2 regions of the Paenibacillus nanchangensis genome follow, and region 2 is predicted to be linked to the other one. Evidence: riboswitches for the same ligand, from Rfam matches in the RefSeq annotation. Region 2 holds a riboswitch; the other holds the start of a gene.
What was found. Region 2 has a riboswitch for cyclic di-AMP ahead of ACE6ED_RS15430 (hypothetical protein). Riboswitches for the same ligand answer to the same signal wherever they lie in the genome.
Positions count from the first base shown of each region.

Region 1 (3,405 bases), on a different contig from region 2:
GCAGCCAGCCGTATATATTGTAAGGAGCCTCATATTTCCAGTCACATACCGCTCGCGCATGTTTGACTTGCATGGGAATAACCTGAAATAACCGCGGAGATACAGACATAGGCGGGCACCCTTCCTTCATTAATTAGGAACTAACCTGGGGAGGAGAGACCGTCCGTTTCCCCATCATTATTATATACCTAATCCGGACAGTTCGAAGCAAGCATCCAGTTGAGTGGAGAGGTGAACTTGACAAATGAAAAAAAATTTGAATTTCTGATCCGAAATAGGCCTAAAGGCTGTTTGATACCCGGTGGTAAGGGTAAATTAGTGATGTGTAGACAAAAAAAGACTCCTTCCAAAGATTTCGGCAAAAATCTTGGGAAAGAGCCTTTGAATGGTGAATGTGATTACATTACATCATCGTTGTCTTCCGATTCCGTGGCGACGGACTCGTAAGTGTCGGTACTCATAATTCGTTTGGCGCCAACGTAGCGGTTGACGTAGTAGCTATCGTTCAGCGAGCTGATGGTTACACCACGTTTTGAGGAGGCATGAGCAAACTTTCCGTCGCCCACATATACTCCGACATGGGACACGCCTCTGCCGCTTGTGTTGAAGAAGACGAGATCTCCCGATCTTAAATCATCCCGGGAAACTGCGGAACCCATCTTGTATTGGGCCCCCGATTGATGAGGAAGCTTGATACCAAGCTTGTCGAATACGTACATAGTGAATCCGGAGCAATCAAATCCGTTAGTGGTGGTTCCGCCGGAAACATATTTCGTTCCAATTGCGGCCTCAACTGCGGAGTCCAGCTTGGAGTCTGCAAAAGCGCTTCCCGCTCCGAGGGTAAGTGCGAGGGAAAAACTGAGGACTGCGGCTGCCAACTTCTTCTTCAAAATATAAACCCCTTCCATGCCTGCGAGGTTAGCTTAAGGATTCGGTAGAAGGTTCCCCTATGACCCCTCTAATGACAGGAGGTCAATTCACCCAAAACTGGTTCCCCCGCTTCCCTGTCCGTCAGGGAACTCGGCGATTCTGATTAATGAATTCGGCGTTATGATCAATGAGTGACAAAAGCTTAGCAAATTATACGGCATTCGTTACAAAAATGTTACTAAAAACTCACTGCGCTTATTGTAACAAAGTAAAAGCCGGTTGGCAATCTTTACTTCCCCGCTAAATGGGGGGCAAGGTCGTTTTTTGAATTGAATGCGTTACCAAAAACCCTGTAACCACGCGGCTTTAAGCGGTTTTTATCATTTTTATGTCTTTTTTCCTGAACTGAGGTTTCAGCGAAAAAAAATAAGGGTAATAGGGAGAATAAGGAAAAGGAAAAACCCGGAAATTCGATTGCGGCAACAATCGGCTCCCGGGCTCCATTGATTAAAGTGAGGATTGTATAGAGGAGATTCGATCAATCGTAGGCTACAGTCTGATATTTGGAGGTACTCATAACACGTTTGGCGCCAACGTAGCGTTTGGACCAATAGCTTTCACTCAGCGAGCTGATGGTTACACCACGCGAAGAAGAGGATTGGGCGAACTTTCCGCCGCCAACATAAATACCTACGTGTGATATGCCTCGTCCTGTCGTGTTGAAGAATACGAGATCGCCGGAACGAAGCGCGCTGCGTTTTACAGCCGTTCCAATGTGATATTGAGATTTCGATGTACGGGGCAAAGTCACGCCCAGTTTCTTAAATACATACTTGGTGAAGCCGGAGCAGTCGAAGCCAGAGGTTGTAGTGCCGCCTGTCTTGTAGCTTACTCCGAGAGTAGAAGAAATGACATGGTCCATTTGGGTCGCTGCGGAAGCGCTTCCGCCCCCCACTGTGAAGGCAATCACAAGGCCCAGCGTTGCTGCGGTCAGTTTTGTCTTGATGGAACGTGTTTTCAACTAGTTGTTCTCCTTCCGGTGCCTGCGAGGTTAGCTCAAGGATTCGGTAGAAGGTTCCCTATGATCTCGGAATGAGATCAATTCACCCACAACTGGGTCCCCCGCTCCCCCGGTGCTGGGGAATTTGGCATGTTACGCACCTATAATGACTTGTCCAATCGGTAACAAATTAACGAGTAAAGATTACAAAGTTGTTACTAAGTACAGGTGTCATTGTAACAGAGGCCCGGACGTTTTGCAAATATTTTTGGCACATCGCTTCTAGTCAAAAGGGCGCACACAACAAAGCCGCCACCCGATAAGGGCGGCGGCTTGTGCCGCGAACGTTTCAGTTCCGTTGTTTGCTGCTCCAGAGATGATATTGGGCAGCGATTCCCCACAGTTTAAAAAGAGTGGCCGGGAACGGCGCGGCTTGTCTTGCAAGCAGCGCGGGCAGTCCGGGCCAGAGCCAGCCAACCAGCAGCGCCAGCAAATGGCTGAACACGCCGCCGGCTCCTAAAAGGAGCGATAAGCCGGTGGCCGGGACAATATTTTTAAAATAAGTCATTAGTGCAGCGGCGATGCTGCGGTTATGAACATACCCGAATTGCATATATAGGAAACATTGCCGGATGATATAGGCGTACAGCGCCCATCCTGCGGCATAAGCCGCGGCGGTTAACAGCAGAGCCGGCTGCAAATAGGAAGCCGTGGTCAGCGTGTAGAGCTTCGGACCAAGCCAGCAGAAAGGCAGCAGGGTCAGCCCCCACTCCGCCAGACTGAACAGGAACACGGGCCAGCCGTACCGCTTCATGCCGGGAAAAAGAAACAGGCCGCGGTTGCCGAGACTCTCCTGTTGTAGCTCGTACAGCAGCCCGGCGCGGATCAGCGGGGACACCAGCATACGCAGCAGCACCATTGCCGCCAGCGTCCAAAGCCAGGTGCGGACCTCGGCATTTTCCAGCAGGCTGAACTGCGCCTCGACGTAATACAGCAGTTTGGCGGTGCTGTCGGCATTTTCCCGGAGCCGCAGCAGAAAGGGATAAACAGCATCCCGGACAAAACTGTAGAGGAAGTAACCCCACAGCAGACGATATACGAACAAAAGAATGAGAATATAAGTCTGCTCTTTAACACTGCGCCAGCCGCGGGCAATCGGCGTTTTCAAGCTCGTTCACCTCACCAGGACAAAATGCCAAGCACGGTCTCTATAAATTTGGCGACGCCCAGCGTCCACCGGGAGGCGGTCTTCGGATCCAGCTCCGCCTTGCGGAAATTGTTCCAATGCTTCGTTTCCAGCAGCAGCGTCCGGTCCGGATCGATTTCGGCGTGAACCAGCGGCGCGGTATGCCGCAGACGGAAGGTTGTGCCGCTTCGGGTGCCGTCCCATTGTTTTTGCAGCGTCCGCCCGTCTGCGAAGGTGAACCGGACAGGCACCGCAGGATACTCCGCTCCTTTTCGCCCAATCTGGACGACGGACTCATAGCTTGCCGCCCCGTCCGTTTCATCGCGGTTTATCTGGATGGAATCAATGG
Region 1 covers NZ_JBHOFD010000044.1:28,471-31,875, reverse strand. Annotated here, with positions in the region: gene ACE6ED_RS26095 (GNAT family N-acetyltransferase) at 1-109, opposite strand, end outside; gene ACE6ED_RS26090 (C40 family peptidase) at 399-890, opposite strand; cyclic di-AMP (ydaO/yuaA leader) riboswitch at 893-1,036, opposite strand; gene ACE6ED_RS26085 (C40 family peptidase) at 1,409-1,876, opposite strand; cyclic di-AMP (ydaO/yuaA leader) riboswitch at 1,896-2,031, opposite strand; gene ACE6ED_RS26080 (hypothetical protein) at 2,220-3,038, opposite strand; gene ACE6ED_RS26075 (M1 family metallopeptidase) at 3,050-3,405, opposite strand, start outside.
Region 1: it holds a riboswitch for cyclic di-AMP, as region 2 does, so the genes downstream of both, ACE6ED_RS26085 (C40 family peptidase) here and ACE6ED_RS15430 (hypothetical protein) in region 2, are expected to answer to the same signal.

Region 2 (3,405 bases):
GCGCGCTGGTGGAAGCCGAAATCGGCCTCGCCTTTATGCCCGGCTCGGCCAGAAATGCGCGGGAGCAGATCAGCTACCTTCAGGTAGAGGATCAAGAGCTGAAGCGGGAAATCGCCTTGTTATGGCATAAAAGCCGTTATATTTCACAGGCCGCACAGCAGTTCCGCGAGGTCGCCGTCAGTTATTTTAATTCATTGGCCGCTCAGGACGGATTGTAATTCTAACAGTTAGAAGGGAGCACTATGGAGAAGTCAAACAAAGAAATATTTAACGAATGCTGTCTGCAAATTGCCGCAGCCTGCGAACCATTTGGATATAAATACTACAAATCCAAGAAAAAAATGATGAAGCAGGTAGGCTGCTTTACCGCCGAAGTCCATTTTGCAAGCAGTACATACAATATTCAGGGAAGTTATCTGGAGTTCAACACGAGCTGCAAAATGATAAACACAGCGACCGGAAAGGTATATTGGAATTTGCCGCTTTATCAGTTACGGGAAGGAAAAGGCAAGGTGTGGAACCTGGCGAAAGAACGGTTCAGGGAGCGGGAATTAACCGAGATCATCAAGATATTGCAGGAAAAGTTTTTTCCATTGGCAGAGAGCTATGGAACGAATATCGAAGGGGTCATTCAAAACGTCGTTGATAGCGGATGGTTTATCGGGCACAAAACCGATATTTATCTGCTTGAAGTATTGGATTTGGTTGCAGACTTTGGCACGCAGGAGCAGGTTACCGAATGCGTTCATCACTATATCCGTCATTTACCGAAGGATGTACAACAGCGTTTCAAATTCGATTATAGGCTGTACCAGTCAAGCGGACAAACGGCAAGCACGATTAATAACCGCAAGCTGATTCCTTTTATGGTGGAGCGGGGGATCCATTATCCCTAAGAGGCCAAGCCCGGAAGATTGATTCTAGCGGACCCGGCCTAATCGTGAAGGGGATGAAACAGGACCTATAGAGAACACGCCGATATCAACAGGTACTATAACACCGAAAAATAGGCGGTCGATTCTCGAAAAAGCTGCTCGTCCGTAGGCGGATTCGGCTTCAAGCGAAATGTTTGATTCTCTGCCCCGGCGGCCAGCTTAAGCGCCTTTTGATGGGCTGTCTTCAGGTCCTGAAGAGCAGACGCAACAAGTGCCAGCTGATCAGACCGCCACTGCCGGCCCTCGAGCTGCAGGATGTTTAGGGCCTCCGCCGCCGTTCGCCTCCGGATTGCTTTTAAAAAACCGCCCCATTTGATCAAGTCCATCCCGGGAGCGCGACCGGCGGCAATGCGGCATAACCCTATCCCGCTGAATGTCCCGCAGGTGAGTTTCAGGACGAAGCAGCAGCCACGCTGGCGCCGGTTGGCCGGAAGAAAGGAAGGCGGCTCTTTAAACAAAAACAATTCGATTTGGGTTAAAGGGGAATCATCCATTCCGTATGCCCTCCAGGTTGGACAGAATTGTGAAACCAATTTGATGAGCGTCAGATGCCCGCTGAATACAGGCTTGCAGCTCCTGGTCATTTTCACACACCGCCGCATGCTCAAGCCATACAGACGTTTTTGTTTTATGCACAAAGGAAACATGGCAGGGAAAACACTGCCGGGAGCGCAAAACATACCAGCCCGGGCGCATTTCCCGCCACGGTTGTTTAAACGCGGCAAGCAGCGGGAGCCTCGTCCGGCCGGACCAGTCTTGTTCCTGCTGGATCGTCCGGATTTCTTGATAAATTTCACGCACCGTCCTATCGTCCGCACATTCCCGTAAAGACAGGGAAAGGTTGAACTGGCGGAGAATTTCCACGCGATGCTCGCCAAAGCCATATCCAACCACATACCGATGTCCGTGTTCTTCGTACCATACTGCCCCGAAACACCGAAATTCCAAGCTAACCGGGTCCAATAACCCGCGGCATGTACCAAAATAATAAGTTTTCATTTTTGTCCCTCCACCAGCTGTTTACAGCAGCGTTTGCAATGGCTCGCCTTGGCCCAGAATGGGCAAAAAAAACCGCAGGCGGAGATTAACCTCCGCTGCGGTTTGCATAGACCGGCACACGGCCGCGTCTGCAAATAGCATGGCGTAAAAAAGGTTCTCTCCACTGCGCTGACGAGGTTAGCTGCCGGATTCGGACGGTGAGAGACGTCCTGCCTCACGGGATACGTTTGTCCCGTGTCGGATTCACACCAAAGCAGGCCCTTTGAAACGGCCTGTGGTTCCCCCGCTTCCCGGGTTCCGGGAATTAAGCGTTTTGTTCAAATCGAATGATACACTTCCCGAAATGCCTTTGTAAAAGCTGAGAAAGAGGCTCACACGCTGTGAGGGAGGAAATCTTCGGCTCAGCACCAATGAAACAGAGATAATCTGAATTTTTGGTCATTTTCGCTGGAGTTTACTCGGATAAGCTTGAATTTTCATGAAAACTCTCAAAAATGAAGAACATTACTTCGGAACATTGCTTGGCGGCGTTAGCATCGGCAAACTGCTGTACGCAAAAACGCCGGGCGGTCAGTCCGGCGTCAGCAGACGGTAGCCGATGCCCGGCTCCGTTACAATCAGTTTTGGCTGCGTGGAGTCCAACTCCAGTTTTTTGCGCAAATGTCCGATATAGACCCGCAGATAATGGGTTTCCGACTCATCCAGATGGCTTCCCCATACCTGCTGCAGCAGCTGGAGCTGGGTCACAATTCTGCCCGCATTGGTGGCGAGCACCTTCAGAAGATCGTATTCGGTTGGCGTCAGTTTAACCCGCTCGCCGTTCTGCGTCACAATCCGCTGGGCGAGATCAATCGTCAGCTCGCCAATCTGCAGCACCGGTTCGCTGCCCGAACCCGCCACATGGCGCAGGGCCACCCGGATTCTTGCGACCAGCTCACCCATGCTGAACGGCTTGGTTACATAATCGTCCGCACCGCTGTCCAGCGCCTGGATTTTATCTTCTTCCCGGTCTTTGGCGGTCAGTACAATGATAGGTACGTTCGACCACTCCCGAATCCGGACAAGCACTTCCATCCCCGCCAGGTCAGGCAATCCAAGATCTAGCACAATCAGATCCGGATTGACCAAAGCGGCTTGAGTTATTCCTTCCTCGCCAGTAGACGCTTCGTGAATGGAATATTGATGGGCTTGCAGGGTCACCTTCAGCAGTTTGCGGATTTGCGCTTCGTCATCGACGATCAAGATGCGTGCTCCAGGGTTATTCAAAATTATCCTTCTCCGTTTCTGTTCCGTTAGTTTCCAGCTGTACTCCGTGGTGCCTTTCAACAGGGAGAGTTACCGCCACAGTCATCCCTTGAGGCGTATTCGGTTTTGCCGAAATCGTTCCATTGTGCAGCTCCACAATTCCTTTACAGATGGCCAGCCCTAGTCCGGTACCGGTGATCTGCTTGCTTGCATTCGAACGGTAGAA
Region 2 covers NZ_JBHOFD010000017.1:124,164-127,568, forward strand. Annotated here, with positions in the region: gene ACE6ED_RS15415 (LysR family transcriptional regulator) at 1-218, shown strand, start outside; gene ACE6ED_RS15420 (hypothetical protein) at 243-896, shown strand; gene ACE6ED_RS15425 (hypothetical protein) at 992-1,429, opposite strand; gene ACE6ED_RS15430 (hypothetical protein) at 1,422-1,934, opposite strand; cyclic di-AMP (ydaO/yuaA leader) riboswitch at 2,086-2,255, opposite strand; gene ACE6ED_RS15435 (response regulator) at 2,505-3,200, opposite strand; gene ACE6ED_RS15440 (ATP-binding protein) at 3,193-3,405, opposite strand, start outside.